DNA from 4 places in the Novosphingobium sp. PhB55 genome. Region 3 is predicted to be linked to each of the others. Evidence: predicted binding sites of a transcription regulator. Region 3 holds the regulator's gene; each other region holds the start of a gene.
The links. The regulator LexA, encoded in region 3, represses DNA repair genes until DNA is damaged. The targets are predictions, from matches to a motif close to GTTCCNCNCTTGTTCT.

Region 1 (5,757 bases), on a different contig from region 3:
ATGATCGAGCATTTGTCGATCTCGATCCCGTTCCGGCTCGAGCACGGACGCGGCACCAACCGCAGCTTCTTCGGCCTGGGCGCGGGGCTGGCCATGCTGCGCTATCTGCTGCGCCATGACGGCGTGCTGGCGACCGGCCCCTTCGAAGTCGGCGCCTTCTGCAATGTCGCTCATCCCGACGGCCGCACCGACGCGCAGTTCTACCTTGGCGGCTACACTTTCAAGGTCGGCGACGACAAGGATCCGGTCCCGCTCGACAAGATCGACCCGCTCCCCGGCGTCACCATCTACGGCCAGCTGCTGCGCCTCACCAGCGAGAGCGCGGTGCGGGCTTCGGGGCCGAACTCGGCTGATCCGGCCGATATCCGCCACAACTTTCTGACGACCGAGCACGATCGCCGCTCCGCCGTCGCGCTGGTACGCAAGATGCGCGCCTTCATCGCCGAAGCGCCGCTGGGGCAGATGGTCGGACCCGAACTGGTGCCCGGCGCGGAAGTGGAGAGCGACGGAGAGATCCTGGCTGCCTTCCGCCGCCTGTCCAGCTGCGGGCTCCATGCGATCCGCTCCTGCCGCATGGGCGACGACCCTGACGCCGTGGTCGATGCCCGCCTGCGGGTGAAAGGCGTGCGCGGCGTGCGGGTGGCGGACTGCTCGGTGATGCCCGGCCATGTCACGGGCAACACCAATGCTCCCGCCATGGCGCTGGGCCTGCGCGGCGCGAAGCTGATGCTGGAAGACAGGCTGCGGTAAAGCCCGTCGCCATGCGGGACGACGCGCCTTGCAACCTCAATTGTGCAGCGAAATATACCCGAGCTGCGCTGCCTTGAAGACCGTCTGGCTGCGGTTCACCGCGTTCAGCTTGGTCGCCGCATTATGGATGTGGAACCGTACCGTCGCGCGGCTGCGCGACATGATCATGCTGATCTCCAGATCGGTCTTGCCGATCGCCGCCCAGCGCAGACATTCCACCTCGCGCTTGGAAAGGCGCGAACCGGGCGGCAGTGCCTGGGTCGAACCCATCACCTGGACGTAAGTGGCGATGAACGTGCGCGCATAAAGGCCGAGCGCGTCGGACAGCCGCAGGAAGTCTTCGGAAAGATCGGTCCGGTCGCGGTCCAGCGGGTTGAAGCTCACTGCGCCGATCTGCCCGAACGGCAAGTGCACCGGCACCGCGATGCAGGCCCGCGTCATGGCGCGCTGCTCGAAATTGGCGATGTCGATGGACTGGAGGTAGGCGTTGGGCTCGCGCGTGCGGAAACCTTCGGCATTGGCCCAGAACGGCTGGCTTTCGAAGCGGCAGGCGGTGGTGAGCGGGGAATCGAGCGCGATGCGCGAATTGCGCCACCAGACCCTTTCATCGTCCGCCCAGCCGAACACCTCGATGGCCAGAACCTTGCCCTCGGCATCGACCGGCGTGCGCTTGTCGGCAATGTCGTGCGCGGGGGCGGCCCTGAAACCCAGGTCCATGGCGATGCGATGGAAGGCCTCCGCCGCCGGGCGGATCTCCGCCGGCGACGAGACGCGCACGGCGTCTATGTTTTCCTGTGACAACAGCGACATGTTTTTCCTCTCTTGCCGTGGAGCTTAACGCGCCCCGGCAGGGTGCACAATTGCTCGAAAGCCCAAATCCGGCCCGTTCGGGCCTAGTCTTTTGCACACTAGTCTTTTGCCTAGCGGAGATGCTCCCACGGCTGGTGCTACATCCGTGTGACAGACGGGAGAGCCACGTGAATTTCGATCTCAGCGAAGACGAGGAAATGCTCAAGGCGCTCACCGAGCGCTTCGTCACCAATACGTACGACCATACTAGCCGTCGCACCTTCCTGGCCGAGCCGGGCGGCTTTTCCGGCAAGAACTGGGCATTGCTGGGCGAACTGGGCCTGATCGCCGCGCCTTTCCCCGAGGAACTGGGCGGGCTCAGCCTGGACGCCACCGGCATAGCCACGATTTTCGAGGCGCTGGGACGCGGCATGGTGGTGGAGCCGCTGGCCGAGGCTTCGGTGCTGGCGGGACGCCTCTTCGCCCTGACCGCGCGCGAGGACCTGCGGGACGAATGGCTCGGCGACTTGCTCACCGGCAGCAGGCGCCTCGCCCTCGCCCATGCCGAAACCGGCATGCGGGGCGGAAACGGCGCGATCGCGACCACGGCCACCCCGGAACAGGGCGGATACCGGCTGGACGGTGCCAAGCCCTATTCCATCGCCGGCGGCGGCGCGGACGGCTACATCGTCTCGGCACGCCCTTCCGGCCAGGCCGGCGAAGAGGCCGAAGCCATGTTCCTCGTCCCCGTCGACACGCCCGGCCTCCGCCGCCGCGATTGGCCATTGGCGGACGGCTCCATCGCCTCCTCGCTGGCACTTGAGAGCGTGCACATACCGGAAAGCCACCGCCTCCAGGGCGGCACCGCGCAGATCGAAGAGGTCCAGCAACTCGCGGATCTCGCTCGCTGCGCCGAGGCTCTCGGCATCATGGAGCGCATTTTCCACGATACCCTCGACTATGTCCGGACCCGCGACCAGTTCGGGGCCGCACTGGGTTCTTTCCAGGCGATCCAGCACCGCATGGTGGCCCAATATGCTGCCATCGAGCAAAGCCGCGCCCTGCTGAACCTCGCGCTCGTGACCTGGGAGGGCGATCGCTTCGCCGAGGCGGTAAGCGGCGCGCGCGCGTTCATCTGCGAGGCGGCGCTTACTCTGGCGCATGAGATGGTGCAGTTCCATGGCGGCATGGGCGTGACCGACGAACTGGCGATCGGGGCAGGACACAAGCGGCTGCTGGTGCTCTCCCGGTGGCCGGAAGGGCCGCAAGCGGCGCTCGATCGTTACGCCCGCCTGCTGAACTGAGCGGGGCGGCACGCGCCGCAGGCGCGCAGATCCTTGCTATGCCCTCTTCCTGCCACGATCGCGCAATCAGAACGTATAGGGAACATTTTCATTGCATCCGCGGGAGCGATGCGCCAGTTTGCACCTTCACCGCCGCGCTGCCGATGGCGCGGAAAGCAAGGTCCCGCGAAATGCCCGCGCTCGAAATCGCCGAAAAGCTCACGATCCTGGCGGATGCCGCCAAGTACGATGCCTCGTGCTCCTCCTCCGGCGTCAAGAAGCGGGATTCGCGCGATGGGAAGGGGATTGGCTCGACGCTGGGCGGCGGCGGCATATGCCACGCCTATGCGCCGGACGGGCGCTGCATCAGCCTGCTCAAGGTGCTGCTGACCAACAGCTGCATTTTCGATTGCCACTATTGCATCAACCGCAAGTCCTCCAACGTGCGGCGGGCGCGGTTCACGGCCAAGGAAGTGGTCGACCTCACGCTCGACTTCTATCGCCGCAATTACATCGAAGGGCTGTTCCTGTCCTCGGGCATCATCCGCACGCCTGACTATACGATGGAGCAGATCGTCGAAGTGGCGCGATCCCTGCGCGAAGATCACGATTTTCGCGGCTATATCCACTTGAAGACGATCCCGGACGCCGATCCGATGCTGGTCGAAGCGGCGGGGCGCCATGCCGACAGGGTATCCATCAATGTCGAATTGCCCACGGCCAGCGGGTTGCTGCGGCTGGCGCCCGAAAAATCGCAGGCCCGCATCGAAGGTGCCATGGGCACGATGCGCTCGGCCATCGAAGACGGCGCCGATGCCCGCAAGCGCTTCCGCTCCGCACCCGCTTTCGCGCCCGCCGGGCAATCGACCCAGATGATCGTCGGCGCCGATGCCGCCACCGACCGCGACATCGTGACGCGCGCGGCCTCGCTCTACGACAAGTTCGACCTGAAACGCGTCTATTATTCGGCCTTCAGCCCGATCCCGGATGCCAGCACCGTCCTGCCGCTGCGCCGCCCGCCGCTCATGCGCGAGCACCGGCTCTACCAGTCGGACTGGCTGATCCGGTTCTATCAATATTCCCCGCAGGAAGTGAGCGCGGCCGCCGATCCCGCCACCGGCATGCTGCCGCTCGACATCGACCCCAAGCTCGCCTGGGCGCTGCAATTTCGCGATCGGTTCCCGATCGACGTGAACCGCGCGCCGCGCGAGATGCTGCTGCGCATTCCCGGCCTGGGCATCAAGGCGGTTGAGGCCATCCTGGCCGCAAGGCGCTGGCGCACGCTGCGGCTGGACGACGTGGCGCGCATGACCGTTTCGGTAAAGAAGCTGCGCCCCTTCATCGTCACCGCCGACTGGCGCCCGACCGGCCTGCTGGACCGCGCCGACTTGCGCCCGCTGGTCACGCCCCAGGCGACCCAGCTGGAACTGTTCGCGGCCTGACCATGCGCGTCGCCCGCCTGGAAAGCGAAGACGATTTCGAGGGCTGGCGCCTTGCCGCCCGTGCCTTCGCCAGCGAGGGCGTGGCGCCGTCGGACATCGTCTGGCAGGTCGGAGACGGCGCCGTGGACCTTTTCGCCGGTGAGGCTGCAGGCGTAGCGGGCGGCCATGCCCGCATCGCGCCCTTGCGGGTTACGCGAAAGTTCCTCGATCTCGCGCGCGATGCCGCGCTGCATAGCGAGCCGGAACGGTTTTCGCTGCTCTACACTCTCCTGCTCCGCTTGCTGGCCCAACCCCAGGCGCTTCAGGACCGCGCCGACCCGCTGGTGCGCCGGATCGAGGGTCTGGCGCGCAACGTCCGCCGCGATAGCCACAAGATGCACGCCTTCGTGCGGTTCCGCGAACTGGCGGACCAGGATGGGCCACGCTTCATTGCCTGGTTCGAGCCCGAACATCATATCCTGCGTGCCAATGCCGGCTTCTTCGTCGATCGCTTCACCAATATGCGCTGGTCGATCCTGACCCCGCGCGGCTCGCTGCACTGGGACGGCATGGCCTTGGCCGAAGGTCCGCCCGCCACGCGCGCCGACGCCCCCGGAGACGACCCGGTGGAGAGCGTGTGGAAGGCCTATTACAGCGCCATCTTCAACCCCGCACGGGTCATGCCGCAGGCGATGCTGAAGGAGATGCCGCGCAAATACTGGAAGAACATGCCGGAAACGGCCCTGGTGCCGCAGCTCATCGCCGGTGCGCGCAAGCGCGAGCTGGAAATGATCGAACAGGCCCGCAGCGCGCCCGAACGCGGTAAAGGCTCCGGGCGCGGTCAGATACGCGGTCAGGCAGGGGGGCCGGAAGCGCTGGTGCTGCTGGCCGGGGAAGCGGAAGGCTGTCAGCGCTGCCCCCTGTGGAAACCGGCCACGCAGACGGTCTTCGGCGAAGGGCCGCACGATGCCGAGATCATGATCGTGGGCGAACAGCCCGGCGACCAGGAAGATCTGGCCGGCCGGCCGTTCGTCGGTCCTGCCGGCGCCGTGTTCGACCGCGCCATGGCGCAAGTCGGTATCGACCGGACCCGGGCCTACATCACCAATGCCGTCAAGCACTTCAAGTTCGAGCCGCGCGGCAAGCGGCGCATCCATGCCCGTCCGAACACCGGAGAGATCGAAGCCTGCCGCTGGTGGATCGACCAGGAACGCGCCATCGTCCGCCCGCGCCTCGTCATCGCCATGGGCGCCACGGCGGCGCGCTCGCTGACCGGCCGCGCGGTGACGGTCGGGCAGGAACGCGGACGCCCGGTGGCTTTGCCGGACGGAACGCCCTGCTGGATCACGGTACACCCCAGCTACCTGCTGCGCCTGCCACCGGACGCGGATGCGGAAGCGGAGTTTGCCCGCTATGTCGCCGATATCCGCAGCGCCGTCGAAAGCCTGGCCGAAGCCGCCTGAAGCGCCGAAATGCCTTTCACCCGCCGCCAACCGCACGGCTTTTCGGAGCAA
Region 2 (5,757 bases), on a different contig from region 3:
GACGTCGTCGTGGTCGACCGCGATGCAAAGCCCGTGCACGGCCGCATCGTCATTGCCGTCGTCGACGGCGGCTTTGTCGTGCGTCAGCTCGCTTTCCGGGACGGGGTCCCCACGCTCGAGGCCCGCAACAGCCAGATGCGCTACGAGGCCGTCGTCGCCGACGAGACCGTGGAGGTCTGGGGCGTCGTGCGCGCCAGCGTGCGCAACCTCCAGGCCTGATCGCCCGTGTCCTGGGCTATCCTCGATATCGAGAATTTCTACTGCAGCGCCGAGCGGGTGTTCGACCCCTCGCTGCGCGGCGTGCCGCTGATCGTGCTTTCCAACGGCGACGGCTGCGCCATTGCCCGGTCGGCCGAGGCCAAAGCGCTCCACATCAAGATGGGCGCGCCGATGTTCAAGATCCGCGACATCGTGGAGCGTCACGGCATCCAGTACCGCTCCTCGTCCTACGAACTCTATGCCGACATGAACCGCCGCTTCAATGCCGTCATCGCCGAGTTCACCGATACCGTCGAAATCTACTCGATCGACGAATCCTTCTTCCGGCTGCCGGTGCTGCCGAGCGGACTGGGCGATGTCGAGATGGCGCACCGGGTGCGCGCGGCGGTCAAGCGCTCGGTGGGATTGCCCACGCGCATCGGTCTCGGGCCGACCCGGACGCTGAGCAAGGTGGCCAATGCGCTCGCCAAGGCCTCGGAGAAGGTCTGGAACGGCGTCGTCGACCTTCACGATGAAGGCCTGCGCCGCCGGCTGTTCGCGGCCTGGCCGATCGAGGAGGTCTGGGGCATCGGTCCTGCCATGGCCAGGCGGCTGCGCCCGCTTGGCGTCAGGACGACGGCGGATCTCGCCGCGCTGCCTCCCGAAGTCGCGCGCGATGTGGGGACCGTCGTGCTCGAGCGCCTGGTGCGCGAACTGGGCGGCACCGAATGCACAGGGTTCGAGCCTGAACCCGCTGCGCTCAAGTCGACTGCCGTCACCCGGTGCTTCGGCGAACCGGTGCGTGAGCGCGAGGCGCTGCGCGAGGCCATGGTTCGGCGCGCGGTCCGCGCCGCCGAGAAGATCCGGGGCCAGCAGCTGGAGGCAAGCCGGCTGATTGCCTTCGCGCATGGTAATCGCTTCAAGCCGGGTGCGCCTTCCGCCACGCGGACCGGGCGCCTTTCTCCTGCCTCCAACGATCCGCGCGTGATTGCCGGCATGGCAGGGCGCATGGCCGAGGCCATGTTCGAGCCCGGCGCCGTCTATACCAAGTGCGGCGTGATGCTTGAAGGGCTCGAGGCAGAGGCAAGGGGCCAGCTCGACATGTTCGCCGGGGTGGACACGAGGTCTCCCGCCTTGCTGGCCGCGCTTGACGAGATCAATGGAAAGTTCGGGCGGCAGACCCTGCGCCTGGGGTCCGAAGGCATGGGCGCGAAAGCCTACGATACCCGGCGAACCTTCAAGAGCCCCTCGTGGACCACGCGGATCGATCAGGTGCCGATCGCGCGGTAATCCTGAAGAGGTCTGGAACTTCCAGGCCCCGCATGCGATTATCGCCGCACTGGACCGCAGATGTCCAGGACACAGGGCCCATGAGGTGCATATCGATGCGTGAACGAAGGGCGCTGGCGCGCCGTACCCCGATGCCCGGCCGCGCAGGACAAACGCTCCTGCGGGTCGCCGTCGTCGCTTTGACGATCCTGATCGCTGTCTACGCTGCGGCGAATGTCGTGCATATCGAAAAACACCCGAGCGTGGCTGCCGTCAAGCGGTAAGCCTGGACATCAGGTCTCGGGGGGCGGCGGCTGCCGTTTAATGGCTCAGTTGCGAAAGAACGGGATCGGAAGCGACATGCCGCGGCCTGGCGGCCTGCGCCGCAAACGGTCGGCATCGGCGGCCTTTTGCTGCGCTTTTGCCAGGCTGTCCGTCTCGCAGATCTCGTCCTCAAGCCGGCCCGGCGTCAAATCGTGGCGCATTCCATCACGGCTATGCGGCTCGCGCATCGATTTCTCCCAAATGGCAAGCGGCATCACGCATTTATTCGCGCCTATTTACGCTTACCTTTCCTCTCCTTAATTACATGGTTTTTCAGATTTGTGAAAGCCGTGTGAGAAGATGTGCCGGTTTCTATTATGGGCATGGAAACCTATTGGCACTCGCCGAGATGAGTGCGCCATTTCATTTAAATTATGGCCAGCTTGTTGGCCTGATACGGACGCGCAGCGTCCGGGCGGACCGCCGGCTCCAGACACCGTGGTGCAGAAAAATGATAGGGCGGCGTCAGTTTCGCAGGCGCCGGGTCAGGTTCGACCAGTCCTGCTGCGAGGACATCCATCGCGGCCGGTCCGGAACGTTGGAAGAGGGGCGGATGGAGCCTGGACGGCCTTTGCACTTGGAACATCTCAGGTGAAGGTGAGCGACTGCCGTTGCAGTATTCCAGGCATGGCACAGGAACCAGCGGTAGACTTTTGCCGCATCGAGGACGCCCCGGTGCCCGCAGGTGCCGCACACTGCTTCCAGATTGGCCTTTTGTTCGAGAAAGTCGTCCAGATCCTGAAAGGAAATGTTCGGGCTCACGTCACGGGAAGAGCCTGAGCTGGTCGGGGTGAGCAATGCCGGGATAATCGGCGAGCTTCTCGACAATGGCTTGTGCCAGTTCGCTGGCAGCTCGCTCGCGCATGCGCGCGTCAGGCATGGTGATGCCGACCCGGGCCCACGCAGGAGCGGTCAGGATGGCCTCCGAGAGTTGCTGGGGGTCGATTCGTTCCATGGCTCGAGTATAGAACATAAGAAGAACATCGGCAATCGGCAGGTTTGCGCCGGACTGCCGGCAATGGGGGATGGGGCCGGTGCGGGCAGGTATCTGCCTTTCCTGACCGGGCAGGCCGGGCCCACGGGTGCCGGCTCGCAGGCATGGCGAGCGGATGTGCCGCGCCGCAGTGGCACGGGCCGCGACGCGACCGGATCGGATGTTCCGCGGCCGCGAGACTGGTCTGCGCTCCGGCCAAGAACCCTTGCTCGGTTTCAGGGCTGAACCAGGTTCACGCCATTGTGAGAAGCGGCCAGGCGCCAATCCAGCCCTTGGACCGTATCCGATCCTCGTAGGCGGCGCGTTTTTCGGCGCGAAAGCGGAACGTTGGCCGCAACACGAGATTGAAGAGGTCATCAAGGGCGTAAGGGGCTGCGATTTCACAGCCATCCAGCCCGATGCGTCTGGCGGCAACCGCGGTCGCCGTTTCCGGCCAGTAGCGCATGGCATCGGTGGCAGAAGTGTAAGGAGAATCCCCGTTACGGCGATGCATCCGGGCCTGGTTCTTCACTGACCAGGCGATCGCAGGCTCCAGCGTCTTCAAATGATCCTCAAGCCTGCGATCTTCTGCAGCGTTCGTGCAATCGGGATCATACCAGATCACATCGACGTCGCCTTCGGGCGCAGCAACGGCGCCCTGGTGAAGGTGGTTCCACACGGCATTCCTGACAAAGCCTGCACCGATCCAGCAGTCCGGCAGGCAAAGCGTCTCCACTATTCCCAGCAGGTGCCAGCGGAGAGCGTCGGCACGCAAGATGGAGCACAGCTGGACGGAGGATGTGTGGACGGGGGATGCGTAGACGGGCGATGGTTGGCCAGGGGATGGGGGGACAGGGGATGGGGGGACGGAACATGGGCGCAGGGACGATAGCATCGAGGGATGCTACGAAACTCCGAGCCGTCTGGGAATGGGCCTCCTGGCCGCGCGGCTTTTCCGTGTATCCGAGCACGGACACCTGCCTCGCCGCGAGCTATCGTGTTTCCCTCCGGTATCGGCCTTCGGCCGGTAGCGATGGAACATGCTATCGGCCCCGCGGTCAGTAGCGATGAAACGCGCCGGTTTTTGCACCGCCGGCATTGCGCCTCGCGCCGGGCGGCGCGACCGCGCTCTATGCCGCGCGCGGGCGGGCTGATCGCCCTGCGATCCCGCGCGGCGGCACCGAGCCCCGCGGGGCGGGTCTCGTCCTCATGGCCACGATCGCTGGCGCTAGGCGGCCGGGCAGGCCGGCCGGATGCAGACGCGCGCGTGCTGCGCCCGCGCGCGGCACCATTTGTGAGCCTCTCCCGGGCAAAGCCGGGGGTGGGCTCGCCGCCCGTCTAGGCCCGCCGCCGGCCCCTGCAAGCCCGCGCGTACCGCGCGGGGCTCCTCCACTTCGTTCCGGCCCTGGCCATCCCGATCGCCAAGCGACCGGGCGTGTCTGCGGGTGCAGGCGCCGCCTGGAGGCGGGCCTTGTCGGTCGTCCGTGCCGCCCACCCCCGCCTTTGCCGGGGAGGCCCATGGTGGGTTTTTCAAGGCGGCGCAGGAGGTGAGACATGCGCAGCAATCGCAAGACCCCGCAAGGCGCGAGGTCGCAAGATCAGGTCCGCAGTGCAGCTTGTTCCCGTGGCGGCAGTGCTTCCCCGAACCCCTCGGAGCGCGGTGATACGCCGTGGCACCTCCCTGTGGACAAGTCCGCCGATAACCCGGGGGATATCCTCGGAGGCAATCCCGGCGGCGATCGCGGGGACGGTATCGAAAGCGTTTTCGGGGACGGCTCCGGGGGCGGTTCCGCAGGCGGCGCGGCGGCGCGCGTGGAGGGCGGGCGTCAGCCTAAGGGGGGCGGGCGCGACAATCAGCGTACCCGGCAGCGCCGCGGGGGCGGGGAAGGGCGGGCATCGCTCTATGACGAGGTCACGGCCCGGATCGTGGGCCAGCTCGAAGAGGGGCGGGTGCCGTGGGTCCAGCCGTGGAGCAGCGAGGCCTGCGGGGCAGGGCCTGCCCCCGGACTGCCGCGCAATGCCCTGCCGCGCCGCGCCTATTCCGGGATCAACGTCCTCATCCTGTGGGGCGAGGTCACCATGCGGGGCTGGCCCTCGCAAGGCTGGCTCACCTTCCGGCAGGCGCTCGAGGCAGGCGGCAACGTGCGCAAGGGCGAGCATGGCACCTGCGTTGTCTATGCCGACCGCTTCACCCCGGAAACGGAACGCGAGCGCGCCCGCGAAAACGGCGGCGAGGCAAAGTCCATCGCTTTCCTCAAGCGCTTCACGGTGTTCAATGTCGAGCAGTGCGAGGGATTGCCCGAGGGGTTCATGGCGCAGCCTGTCCCGCTTCCCGAGCGCGAGATCGTGCCCGTGGGCGAGGCGCTCATTGCCGCAAGCGGGGTCGATTTCCGGATCGGCGGCGACAAGGCGTTCTATTCTCCCGGCGCGGACTTTGTGCAGGTGCCGCCGCAGTGCGCGTTCCAAGATCAGATCAATTACTACCGGACCTGCCTTCACGAACTGACCCATGCCACCGGCCACGGGACGAGGCTGGCCCGCGACCTCACCAACCGCTTCGGGTCGAAGGACTATGCCCGCGAGGAACTCGTCGCGGAAATGGGCTCGGCTTTCCTTTGCGCTTCGCTCGGCATCGTGCCCACCGTGCGCCATGCCGACTATATCGGCGCATGGCTGGACGTGCTGCGCGAGGACAGCCGCGCGATCTTCCGCGCCGCTTCCATGGCCAGCAAGGCCGCCGACTGGCTGCTGGCCCGCCATTGGGCAGCAGAGGCGGAAATCGCGGATGACATGTCGCGCGGGCTGGAGACGCCCGCACCGCTTGCCCGGCCTGCGCGCGAGGGGAGGGCGGTGTCATGAGCCTGCTTTCGAACGGCATCCGCTCGCTGCTCACGGCCAATTTCGAGCACGGCGTCATCAACCCGCGCTTCGATCCCTTTCCGCTGGTGCGCCTCTTCAATCCCATGGGCCGCGCCGTCTGGCTGGCAAGCGAA
Region 3 (5,757 bases):
CCGACCAGCGTGCCGCGTTGTCCCGTCATATAACGACGCATCTCGCGGGGTCGCCGGGCGGTATCGCGGCAGCGCTGACGACCGGAGACATGGGCGCGATCGGCCAGGGTGATGCCCAGGCCATGCGCGATGCGGGCCTGGCTCACCTTCTGTCGATCAGCGGACTTCACGTGAGTGCCGTGATCGGCTGCGTCTATTTCGTCGTATTGCGCCTTCTGGCCCTTTTCCCGGCACTGGCCCTGAGGGTCCGCCTGCCGATATTGGCCGCAACATGCGGTGCGGCCGCGGGGCTGGGTTACACGCTGCTGAGCGGCTCGCAGGTGCCTACCATGCGGGCTTTCCTGGGCGCTCTGCTCGTTCTCGCTGCCATGGCATGGGGCCGTGAAGCGCTGTCCATGCGCTTGCTGGCGGTGGCGGCTGTCATCGTGCTGGTCATCTGGCCCGAGTCGGTCGTCGGTCCCAGCTTCCAGATGAGCTTCGCGGCGGTGATGGTACTGGTGGCACTCGGCAATGCAGAGCCGCTGAAGCGCTGGTTGGCACCCCGGGAAGAGGCCTGGCCGTTCAAGGCCGTGCGCAACCTCACGATGATCCTGATCACCGGCATTGCGATCGAATTTGCGTTGATGCCCATCGCCCTGTTCCATTTCCATCGTGCCGGCCTCTATGGTTCTGTCGCCAATGTGATCGCGATCCCTTTGACGACGCTGGTCATCATGCCTTTCGTCGCCCTGGCGCTGCTGCTCGATGTGGTTGGGCTTGGAGGTCCGGTGTGGTGGCTGGCGAACCACGCTATCGACGCCCTGCTGGCCATCGCCCGCTTCATAGCCGCGGAACCGCGAGCCGTTCGGGTGATGCCCACGATGAGTGGGTGGCATTTTGCGTTGTTTGTTGCTGGAGGGCTCTGGCTGGGCCTTTGGGACAGTCGCATCCGGCTATGGGGGATTTTGCCTATAGCTGCCGGTTTCTTCGGCTTGATGCTCATTCCGGTTCCGGACATCATGGTTTCGGGCGATGGCCGCCATGTGGGCTGGATCGATCCCGAGAGCCATCGGCTCGTGATGCTCCGCGCCGGTTCCGGCGATTTCGCCCTGGACAACCTCATGGAAGTTGCCGGGACGCGAGAGGTCCCGATCAATGCGCAGACGGCGCCCGGAACGCGATGCAACGCGGACTTCTGCGCCGTCGAGCTACGTCACGGCGTGGAGGCTCGGCATGTGTTGATCGCGCGGGGGAGGGCCATCGTCCCCGAGATGCAACTGTCCGAGGCGTGCGGGTGGGCCGACGTGGTGATTGCCGAGCGCCGCTTGCCGAGGACCTGCCGACCGAAGTGGCTCAAAGTTGATCGCCAGATGCTGGATCGAACGGGCGGGCTGACTATCGATCTTGCAAGCCGCAGTGTGACGACCGTGGCGGAGGGGCAAGGAAATCATGGCTGGTGGAAACCCGCTGCGCCGGCCATGGTCGAACGCAAGGGATGGTATTAGCGACCGCTGGCCTCAGGAGGGCGAACAGGGCGCCCTCCTGAGATGGATCAATGATAGCGGCGCAGCAGGCCTGCCAGCTTGCCCTGGACTTCTACTTCGTCAGGTCCGTAGATCTGCGGTTCGTAAGCGGCGTTCGCGGGATCGAGGCGCACCATGCCATCTTCCCGGCGCAGATACTTGAGCGTCGCTTCCTCGCCCCGGACAAGGGCGACGACGATCTCGCCATCCCTGGCCGTGGTGGTCCGCTTTACGAGTGCGAAATCTCCGTCGAGAATGCCGGCATCGACCATCGAGTCGCCCGAGACTTCCAGCGCATAATGATCGCCTGCACCGAGCAGGGCCGCAGGCACCGGCAGCGAGGACTGGCCTTCCAGGGCCTCGATCGGCACGCCCGCGGCGATACGACCATGTAGGGGGATTTCGATCACATCGTTGGCTGGCCTGGCTACCGCCGCCGGACGGGAAGGTGCGGCGTTGCCGCCACGCGCCGCCGATACCGCAGCCGCGGCCTTGGCCGGCTTGCTCGTGGCATCTTCGGGCTGGCGGAGCACTTCGAGAGCGCGGGCACGGTTGGGAAGGCGGCGGATGAAGCCACGTTCCTCCAGCGCGGAAATCAATCGATGGACGCCCGACTTCGACTTGAGATCGAGCGCTTCCTTCATTTCCTCGAAGCTGGGGGAAATGCCGCTTTCTTCAAGCCGGACCTGGATGAACCGGAGCAATTCGTGCTGCTTGCGCGTCAACATCTGCTTAGCCTCATGTGTTCTGTGGCACTTGGCCTGAATCGCCCGACGAACCGGCCCCGGCTGACTTGATGTGTCGTTCAGGGAACTTGTCTGCGAACAATGAGGGAACAATTATGCAACGAATAGAGTATCGTCAAGCAATACCGCCATTTTGGAGCAAGAACACCTGAACCGGATCACCGCGATCAGCGGCGAGGGCATGCGCCGACCGGTCGATCAGGACATTGCTGGCGGCAAGTGAGGACAAGGCGCCGCTATCCTGTAGCGAGAGGGCATGGACCGCCTCACCGTCCCAAGATCCCCGCAGGAATTCGCGGCGCGCACCCACCGTATTCAAAGGTGCCGAAAGCCTGGTGGCAATCGCGCGGGGTAAGGGCTGCGAAGCGCCCAGAAATGCGCGCAGTACGGGAAGAACGAAGAAATATGCAGTTACCAGGCTGGACACGGGATTGCCGGGAAGCCCGATCACCAGTTGACGACGCCCTGCCGTCTGCCGTGTCGCGACCATGAGCGGTTTGCCGGGTTTGATAGCGACGCGCCAGAAGTCGATTTCCGCGCCCCATTTTTCCAGTGCCGGCCGAAGAAGGTCGTGATCGCCCACTGACGCTCCCCCGCTCGTCACGATCACGTCGGCATCGGCGGCCGCGTCGAAGGCGGCGACCAGAGCGTCCAGATCGTCGGGGATTGGTCCATTTCGATTTGCATCGACGGGGACGCTACGCGCAAGAGCGGTCAGCATGGCGCCGTTGCTGGCGGGTATCTGATGGGCTGCGCAGCATTCGGGATCGCCGGACAATTCATCGCCGCTATCGATCACGGTGAGCCGGGGGCGGCGGCGGACGGCGAGATGTCGGTGGCCCGCCGAAATGGCAAGACCGGCCTGGGCCGGTCCGATCAGTGCCCCGGCGGCGAGCAGCGGCGCTCCATCGGCGAAATCCATGCCGCGGAAGCGGACGTGCTTGTGGCCTGGTGAGGGCGCCTCTCCCGTGAGGGCAAGGCGATCGCCGTTCCGGTCGACATCCTCCTGCAGGATCACGGCCCGCGCATTGTCGGGCAACAGGGCGCCGGTGGAGATCCGCACGGCTTGGCCCGGATCGACGGCTGCACCGAAAGGCCGTCCTGCCGCGCTTTCACCGATCACCTGCCAGGGTCCGGACAAGTCCCCTTCGCTTACGGCATAACCGTCCATGGCGGAGATATCGGCGGCGGGCTGGACCCGGCGTGCCAGCAACGGGGCTGCGAGATAGCGACCCAGCGCACTGTCGATGTCGACGTGTTCGATGGGCCGCGGCTCGACCAGCGCAAGCAGACGGGCCTGTGCCTCTTCCAGAGCGATCGGCGGGATCATCGCGGCGATGTCTCGATCTTCCAGTCGCCCGATTTGCCCCCGCGCTTTTCGATCAGGCGAATGTCACCGATCACCATGCCCTTGTCGAGCGCCTTGGCCATGTCGTAAATTGTCAGCAGAGCAACGGAAACCGCTGTAATGGCTTCCATTTCCACCCCGGTTTTGCCGCTCAGCGATGCAGTGCCCACTGCCAGCACGGCGCTGTCCTCGAACGTGAAATCCAGGTTCACGGCGTCGAGCGTCAGCGGGTGGCACATCGGGATGAGGTCCGCCGTCTTCTTGGCGGCCATGATCCCCGCGATGCGCGCCGTTCCCAGCACGTCGCCTTTCGGTGCATTGCCGGCGCGGATCGCTTCCAGGGCCGAGGCGCTCATCGTGATCCGTCCGGACGCCACGGCGACCCTGCGGGTCGCGGCCTTGGCACCAACGTCGACCATGCGGGCCGAGCCTTCCGCATCGATGTGAGTAAGGGACTTGCTCAAGCGCGGGCTATCCTCAATCTGCGAAGAGGAGCTGGCGGGTTGCCGCTTGGACATCGGCCTGACGCATCAGGCTCTCGCCAACGAGGAAAGTACGGGCGCCGCAAGCCGACAGCCGTTCCAGATCGTCGTGAGTGTTGATGCCGCTTTCGCTCACGAGCAGGGTGCCGGCGGGTGCCAGCGGGGCGAGGCGTTCCGTCGTCGAAATATCGGTAGCGAACCGCTTGAGATCACGGTTGTTCACGCCAATGAGACGCGACTTGAGGCGGCTCGCCCGCTCCATCTCGTCTTCGTTGTGGACTTCGACCAGGCAGTCCATCCCGCGCTCACGCGCCGCAGCCTCGATTTCGGCCATAAGCACGTCGTCCAGCGCGGCGACGATGATCAGGATCGCGTCGGCGCCGATCGAGCGCGCCTCGGCGACCTGCCAGGGATCGATCATGAAATCCTTGCGGATCACCGGAAGCGAGCAGGCGGCCCGGGCCTCGACGAGGAAATCTTCATGGCCCTGGAAGTAAGGCGCGTCGGTCAGCACCGAGAGGCAGGCCGCACCGCCGCGTTCATAAGCGATGGCATGTTCGGTGGGGCGAAAATCCGGCCGGATCAAACCCTTGGAAGGCGAAGCTTTCTTGATCTCCGCGATCAAGGCGAATTCGGTCTCCGCCTTCCGGCGCAGGGCCGCCTCGAAGCCGCGGGGTGCGCTCTGTTCGCGGGACCGGGCATCCAGGTCATCCAGCGTCGCGAAACCCTTGCGCGTTTGCACTTCGATGCGCTTGGTGTCGCAGATCTCGGTAAGCTTGTCGGACATCGGTACCCTCGAAAACACGCAGCGCCTCAAGCCCGAAGCGCGGAAATCCAGCAATTGAGCAGAGCATTGGCCAAGCCCTTGTCGATAGCCTCGGCAGCCTCTTCCACGCCTTCCCGCCAGGTTTCGACCTCACCGGCAACGATGAGGGCGCCCGCGGCATTGAGCAGGACGGCATCGCGATAGGCGCCATGCTCGCCGAGCAGCAGTCGCCGGAGGGCATCGGCATTATGCGCGGCATCGCCGCCCCGTATCGCCCCGACAGGAGAGATGGGCAGCCCTACATCCTCAGGCGAGACGCGGCGCATCGAAAGCTCGCCGTCTTTGATCTCGGCGACTTCGTTGCCGCCGGCGAGGCTGAGTTCGTCCAGCCCCTCGTCGCCGGAAATGACGAAAGAATGCGTGCTGCCCAGGTGCATCAATGCCTCGGCATAGATCGGCACATAGGCTGGTCGGGCAATGCCGACGAGCTGGCGCGTGACGTTTGCAGGGTTTGCCAGCGGCCCCATCAGGTTGAAGATCGTACGGCGGCCGATGGCCTTGCGGATCGGCATGATCCGTCCCATCGCGGGGTGATGCCGGGCGGCGAAGAGGAAGCAGATGCCGAGGTCGCCGAGCGTTTCCTCAGCCGTTTCCGCGGCGCGGTCGAGGTTGAGCCCCAGCGCTTCGAGCGTATCGGCTGCGCCGGCCTTGGAACTGGCGGCGCGGTTGCCGTGCTTGGCGACGGGCACGCCGCAGGCGGCAACCACCAGCGATACCGCGGTCGAGACATTGAGCGTGTGATGGCCGTCACCGCCCGTGCCGCAGACGTCGATGGCGTTGGCGGGCGCCGAGATCGGGATCATGCGCGCGCGCATCGCCCGGGCAGCACCGGCGATTTCGCCTGAAGTCTCGC
Region 4 (5,757 bases), on a different contig from region 3:
CGAGCAGGGCGGCGTTGGTCTTCACCAGCAGGCCTTGCTCGCGGCTCGTGCCCTTCTCGCCGTTCCAGACGAAGAGCGAGGTCATCGCCGGGAGCAGGTTGGCGCAGGCGGCCAGGCCCTGGTCGAGCAGGGCATTGGCAGCCTTCAGCGCGCTCTCCTCATCGGGGAAGGGGCACCAGATGAGCGCGGGTGTAAGCGCCGGACCGTTGGCCTGTCCGCTCACATGATCCGTCACATGCCAAGCCCGACCTGGTCGCGGCGGCCCAGGCAGTGCGCGCCCCAGACCGTGGCCGCAACGAGCAGCGCGCCGCAGAGCTGGTGCGCCACGGCAAGCCAGAGCGCTACGCCAGACCACACCGTGAAGATGCCGAGCAGCACTTGCGTGCCGAACGCGGAATGGACGGCGATCGAAGCGAGACGCGCATGGCGGGCCTTGAGCCTGCGGCCCATCACGATCAGCACGGCGACCACGGCCCAGGCCCACCAGCGGTGCACGAAGTGGGTGAGGAACGGGTCGTTGACCAGCGCATGGAGCGCGCCGCCCGCCCATTCCACGCCGTCAGGGAAGAAGCTGCCCTGCATCAGCGGCCAGGCGTCCATGCTGAACCAGCCCATGCCCGCGACGTAGCCGGCGCGCAGGCCTGCCACCATCGCGCCCATGAAGAGCTGGATGAACAGCATGGCCAGGGCGAGGGCGCCGAAGCGGTTGAGGCGGGCAGGGGCCTGGCCGCGTCGCAGTTCGCGAAGGTCCAGCGCCGTCCAGACCAGACCGCCCAGGGTCGTCAGCGCCACCAGCAGGTGGGCGGCCAGGCGGAAATGGCTCACCCGGTCCGCAGCCTCGGCGGAGAGGCCCGAAGAGACCATCCACCAGCCGACCACGCCTTGCAGCCCGCCCAGCGCCAACAGCGCGACCAGGCGCGGCTTGTAGCCCAGGGGAATCGTGCGCTTGTACCAGAACCACGCCAGCGGCAGCGCGAAGGCCAGGCCGATCACGCGGGCCAGCAGGCGGTGCACCCACTCCCAGAAGTAGATGAACTTGTATTGGGACAGGGTCATGCCCGCAGGGCCGTTGACATCGATATATTGCGGGATCTGCTTGTAGCGGGCGAACTCGGCCTGCCACTGCGCGTCGGTCAGCGGGGGAATGGCGCCGGTGAGCGGCTTCCACTGGGTGATCGACAGACCGGACTCGGTCAGCCGGGTTATGCCGCCGACCGCGACGATAAGGATGACCAGCGCGGCAACGATCAGCAGCCAGCGAACCATGGGGGCGATATCGTCGGCTGTACCGAGGAGGGGGCGACCGTCAGGGACTCTCATGACGCAAATCCCTGCGATCTTGCGACGAAATGCGCAAGGGGCACGTCGACCGAATGTTTCATGACACAGTCAGGACTTGATGAATGTTACAACGTCTCATACATGGGCATTCATGCGCACCGCCATCATCGCGATTCGAAACCGGCTGGACCGGGCAGGCATCGTCCTCAGCGGTCTTTGCGCGATTCACTGTATTCTCGGCGTGTTTTTCGTGGGTTTCCTGGGGCTTGGCGGCGAAGTTCTGCTCTCGCCCGAGGTTCACCGCGTCGGCCTGGGGCTGGCCCTGGTGGTCGGCGTGATCTCCCTGGGCTTCGGCGTCGTGCGCCATGGCCGCGTGGGACCGCTGGTGATCGGCGGCCTGGGCCTGGCGCTCATGGCCACGGCCATCGTCGTCGGTCATGGCCTGGCAGAATCGGTGCTGACCATTTTCGGCGTCGCGCTAGTCGCCTTCGCACACATCCGGAACTTGCACCGCGCGCATTGAAAGTGCCGATTGGGCACTTTCCAAATCGTTTCTCCGCGCTATCTGCGGCCCATGGCTGAAGAACTTTCCCTCACCGTGAACGGCGAACCGCGCCGCGTGGCGCCCGGTTCCTCGATTGCCGATCTCGTGTCGGGCATCGGCCTCGATCCCCGCAAGGTCGCCGTCGAGCGCAATGGCGAGATCGCCCCGCGCTCGACCCTGGCCGATGTGCTGCTGGCCGATGGCGACGTGCTGGAGATCGTCCACTTCGTGGGCGGTGGCTGAACCTGTTCGCCGGACCGATCCCTGACATACCCGTTCCCCGAAAGGACGCGAACCTTGACCGATACCGTCTCCGATTCCTCGACCACCGATTCCTGGACTGTCGCTGGCCGGACCTTCCGTTCGCGCCTGATCGTCGGCACCGGTAAGTACAAGGATTTCGAACAGAACGCGGCGGCGGTGGAGGCTTCGGGCGCGGAGATCGTCACGGTGGCGGTGCGCCGGGTCAATGTTTCGGACCCCAAGGCGCCGATGCTGACCGACTTCATCGATCCCCGGAAAATCACCTACCTGCCTAATACCGCCGGCTGCTTCACCGCCGAAGACGCCATCCGCACCTTGCGGCTGGCGCGCGAAGCGGGCGGCTGGGATCTGGTGAAGCTGGAAGTTCTGGGCGAGGCGCGGACGCTCTATCCCGACATGCGCGAGACGCTGAAGGCCACCGAAATCCTCGCGAACGAAGGCTTCCTGCCGATGGTCTACTGCGTGGACGATCCGATCGCGGCCAAGCAGCTTGAGGATGCCGGCGCCGTGGCGGTCATGCCGCTGGGCGCGCCGATCGGCTCGGGCCTGGGCATCCAGAACAAGGTGACCGTCCGCCTGATCGTTGAGGGGGCCAAAGTGCCGGTCCTCGTCGATGCTGGCGTGGGTACGGCCTCGGAAGCCGCCGTGGCGATGGAGCTGGGCTGCGACGGCGTGCTGATGAACACCGCGATCGCCGAAGCCCGCGACCCGATCCGCATGGCTCGCGCCATGAAGCTGGCGGTCGAGGCTGGCCGCGATGCCTATCTGGCAGGGCGCATGGCGCAGCGCCGCTACGCCGATCCCTCCAGCCCGCTCGCCGGCCTGATCTGAGAAATCGGCCGCGGGGCATTTTTCTTCACGATGGCCGATAGCTCTGCTGCAGCATGGCCGATTGTGACGGAAAAGTGCCGCGGACGGCCATTTTCAAATCGTCCCGAAATGAAATACTGCAAGAATCTTGCGGCTATTATCGGGTTCAAACCATTATCCGGTTAAGGCTGTAGCAACCGAAGAGGCGGAGATTGGTTCTAGTGACAGGGAGGATTGTCCTTCCGTGTCACGAGGATCAGGACCATGACTCACACGGGAAAGGCCACCATCACCATCGGCGAGCTGCGGGAATTCGCCAGCTTCACGCCCTGCGAGCAGCGCTACATCCGGCGCAGCCTGGACGTGGGACTGGGCCGGCAGGATGCTCTGGGTCTCTGGGCGCGGGACGGCGTCGAAGCCACCTCGATCCGCAAGCAATACGAAGCCTACGCGGATCTCGCCGCGCTGCGCGAGATGCGGCCTGACGAATTCGGCTTCGATGACATTGCCGCGTTCATGGGCAAGCTGCTTTACGTCGCCGCCTTCGATCTCGCCCAGGAACGCATCGAATCGTTCCCGGCCTTCCGTTTCCTTTACGAACGCCTGCTTGGCGGTTGGGTAAGGCCCTGGCTGCCCGGCGCCTTCTGCGGAGCCGCCGCGCTTCCCCAGATCCGCCCCGATCGCCGCAAGACGTTGCTTCACTCGATCAGCGAAGCGGCGGCCACGGCATCTGGCTGGTCGGAGCGCGAACCGTCGTTCTATCCGGAATGGATCGAGAAGGAGATCGCCTGAGTTTCGGGCCGATCCGGCGCTTCGGCGCCGGATCGTTTCGCCCGCACGTCAGCTTTCGCTGCCCCATTGCAGGGTCTGCGGATCGCCCAGGGTAACCAGGCGCCTGAGCGAAGCGCGGGCCAGACGCTCGGTTTCCACCTTGCGCCGTGCCGCGGCAAGCTGGCGCAGCGGCGCCGGGCGCAGGATTTCGGCATCGTAGCCATCGGCAACGATCACGCCGCACTGGTCGGGCAGGAACGGCTCGGTTTCCAGCGGAGCCCGGTCCAGCGAGGGGGGCAGCCCCCAGTAGAAACGGTCGCAATAGTCCAGATAGTCGGGCCATTTGCCGTCGCCCAGCAAGTCTGCGCGCGAGACCTTGATTTCGACGATGACGACATGGCCCTTGGCGTCGATGCCCATGAGATCGGCGCGGCGCCCGCAGCGCAGCGACATTTCCGGCAGGCACCAGATGTCGTTACGAGCAAAAAGCCGCCCTATTCCGCGCGCCACATCGGCGGCGACGAAAGAAAGAGCGGGAGAAACGAGCGGAGAATCAGCTTCGGCCATCGCGGCATAATAGGAACATAGAGGGAACTTTCAAGCCGCAAGGCATCTGGAGCGCTGGCCCAGCCAGAGCGGCCGACAGGTTTTTCCCAAGTCCATGATGGATCGGAGTGATTTGGCGCTGGCAACACTGCTCATGCTCTGCTAGTCGCCGCGGGCACTGCACCCGTAGCTCAGCTGGATAGAGCGCTGCCCTCCGAAGGCAGAGGCCACAGGTTCGAATCCTGTCGGGTGCACCATTTCCTCCATTTGCGAAGATCAACCGGCTTCCGGGCCATGCTCTGCCGTGTCTGTTCGGGCATATGCGGCGGGCACGGTGGCCGTGATCGGGCGGCGCGGGCGCCGCCCTTCAGGTGGGTGGGTCAGGCCAGGACGCGGTGGACCAGGTTGGTGTTGTATTGACGCAGCCAGCCCGGGATCAGGAAGGCGTCCACCAGCACCCAGATGCCGAGCGGGATCAGGAACAGCAGGCCGAAACCCATGATCCAGATGGTCGCCCAGCCGAGCAGGAAGAGGACGAGCTGGACGATGCCGCCGGCGGTCTTGCCGGCGTAGAAGCGATGGGCGCCCAGCGAGCCGAGGAAGAACCACAGGAGATACGTGACGCCGGTGGACTTGGCATTTGCCTGGTAGAGCAGGCCGGCCATGGCCGCAGTGGATGAATTCGTGTCGGTCATCGATACCCCCGTCGATAAGTGAAGGGGCGTATCGATATGGGCATGCCATTAAGAAACCAATGAATTTTTTGAGTTGCCGGTGGCACGGCTCAATGAAAGTCCCGTGAGCGGGGGAGGACCCGCACGTTGCGCGGGTGCTGCGGGCGGACGAATTCGTCGGCGCGGGATAGCTGGGGCTCGGCCTCGTGCACTTCCGAGAGGCGTTTCAGCTCGGGCGTGCGGTCATGGATGCTCTGGGCCATGACATGGATCACGCCTTCGGGGCTGTGCTGGATCAGACCTTCCACCAGCATCAGCCGCGCGGCCATGACCGGGCGGCGGTAGGTTTCGAACAGCCGGGCCCAGATCACCACGTTGGCGATGCCGCCTTCGTCCTCCAGCGTGACGAAAATGGCATTGCCCTTGCCCGGGCGCTGACGAACCAGCACCACGCCGGCGACTTTCACGCGCTTTCCGTTTCGGGTCTTCGCCAGGTCCGCGCAGCGCAGCACGCCTTCCGCCGCGAAGACCGGGCGCAGGAACGACATCGGATGGGCTTTCAGCGAGAGCCGGGTGGTCTGGTAATCGGCGGCGACTTCCTCTGAGAGCGGCATGGTGGGCAGGGCGGCATGGGGTTCCTCTCCCAGTTCGCGGGCGCGGGCGGCGGCGAAGAGGGGAAGTTCGCCGGTTGGCGTGCGGCGTGCTTCCCAAAGGCCCTCGCGGCGGTCCAGACCGATCGAATGCAGGGCATCGGCATCGGCCAGGAGGTTGAGCGCCCGCTGGGGGAGGCTGGCGCGCCGGGCGAGATCTTCGAGGTTGGTGTAAGGGCGGTGGGCCTTGATCTGCTCCGCCCAGTTCTCGCGAAAG

Region 1: the regulator LexA is predicted to act here: its motif matches at 2,912-2,927, upstream of EDF57_RS20730 (putative DNA modification/repair radical SAM protein).
Region 2: the regulator LexA is predicted to act here: its motif matches at 2,758-2,773, upstream of EDF57_RS22085 (DUF6771 family protein).
Region 4: the regulator LexA is predicted to act here: its motif matches at 4,250-4,265, upstream of EDF57_RS15125 (MmcB family DNA repair protein).

The regions. Positions count from the first base shown of each region.
Region 1 is NZ_SODQ01000008.1:256,792-262,548, forward strand. Features, by position in the region: gene EDF57_RS20715 (GMC family oxidoreductase N-terminal domain-containing protein) at 1-750, shown strand, start outside; gene EDF57_RS20720 (LuxR C-terminal-related transcriptional regulator) at 787-1,560, opposite strand; gene EDF57_RS20725 (acyl-CoA dehydrogenase family protein) at 1,728-2,843, shown strand; gene EDF57_RS20730 (putative DNA modification/repair radical SAM protein) at 3,014-4,264, shown strand; gene EDF57_RS20735 (UdgX family uracil-DNA binding protein) at 4,267-5,706, shown strand.
Region 2 is NZ_SODQ01000009.1:150,379-156,135, forward strand. Features, by position in the region: gene umuD (translesion error-prone DNA polymerase V autoproteolytic subunit) at 1-219, shown strand, start outside; gene EDF57_RS22070 (Y-family DNA polymerase) at 226-1,488, shown strand; gene EDF57_RS25630 (hypothetical protein) at 1,584-1,751, shown strand; gene EDF57_RS22075 (hypothetical protein) at 1,797-1,979, opposite strand; gene EDF57_RS22080 (hypothetical protein) at 2,257-2,553, opposite strand; gene EDF57_RS22085 (DUF6771 family protein) at 2,555-2,746, opposite strand; gene EDF57_RS22090 (nucleotidyltransferase family protein) at 3,018-3,539, opposite strand; gene EDF57_RS22095 (zincin-like metallopeptidase domain-containing protein) at 4,577-5,623, shown strand; gene EDF57_RS22100 (DUF2958 domain-containing protein) at 5,620-5,757, shown strand, end outside.
Region 3 is NZ_SODQ01000001.1:288,870-294,626, forward strand. Features, by position in the region: gene EDF57_RS01395 (ComEC/Rec2 family competence protein) at 1-1,484, shown strand, start outside; gene lexA (transcriptional repressor LexA) at 1,532-2,230, opposite strand; gene EDF57_RS01405 (molybdopterin molybdotransferase MoeA) at 2,364-3,578, opposite strand; gene moaC (cyclic pyranopterin monophosphate synthase MoaC) at 3,575-4,060, opposite strand; gene trpC (indole-3-glycerol phosphate synthase TrpC) at 4,074-4,865, opposite strand; gene trpD (anthranilate phosphoribosyltransferase) at 4,892-5,757, opposite strand, start outside.
Region 4 is NZ_SODQ01000005.1:505,352-511,108, forward strand. Features, by position in the region: gene cutA (divalent-cation tolerance protein CutA) at 1-223, opposite strand, end outside; gene EDF57_RS15100 (COX15/CtaA family protein) at 232-1,320, opposite strand; gene EDF57_RS15105 (MerC domain-containing protein) at 1,433-1,804, shown strand; gene thiS (sulfur carrier protein ThiS) at 1,856-2,068, shown strand; gene EDF57_RS15115 (bifunctional sulfur carrier protein/thiazole synthase protein) at 2,123-2,920, shown strand; gene EDF57_RS15120 (hypothetical protein) at 3,164-3,691, shown strand; gene EDF57_RS15125 (MmcB family DNA repair protein) at 3,740-4,237, opposite strand; tRNA gene EDF57_RS15130 (tRNA-Arg) at 4,397-4,473, shown strand; gene EDF57_RS15135 (TM2 domain-containing protein) at 4,597-4,911, opposite strand; gene EDF57_RS15140 (error-prone DNA polymerase) at 5,001-5,757, opposite strand, start outside.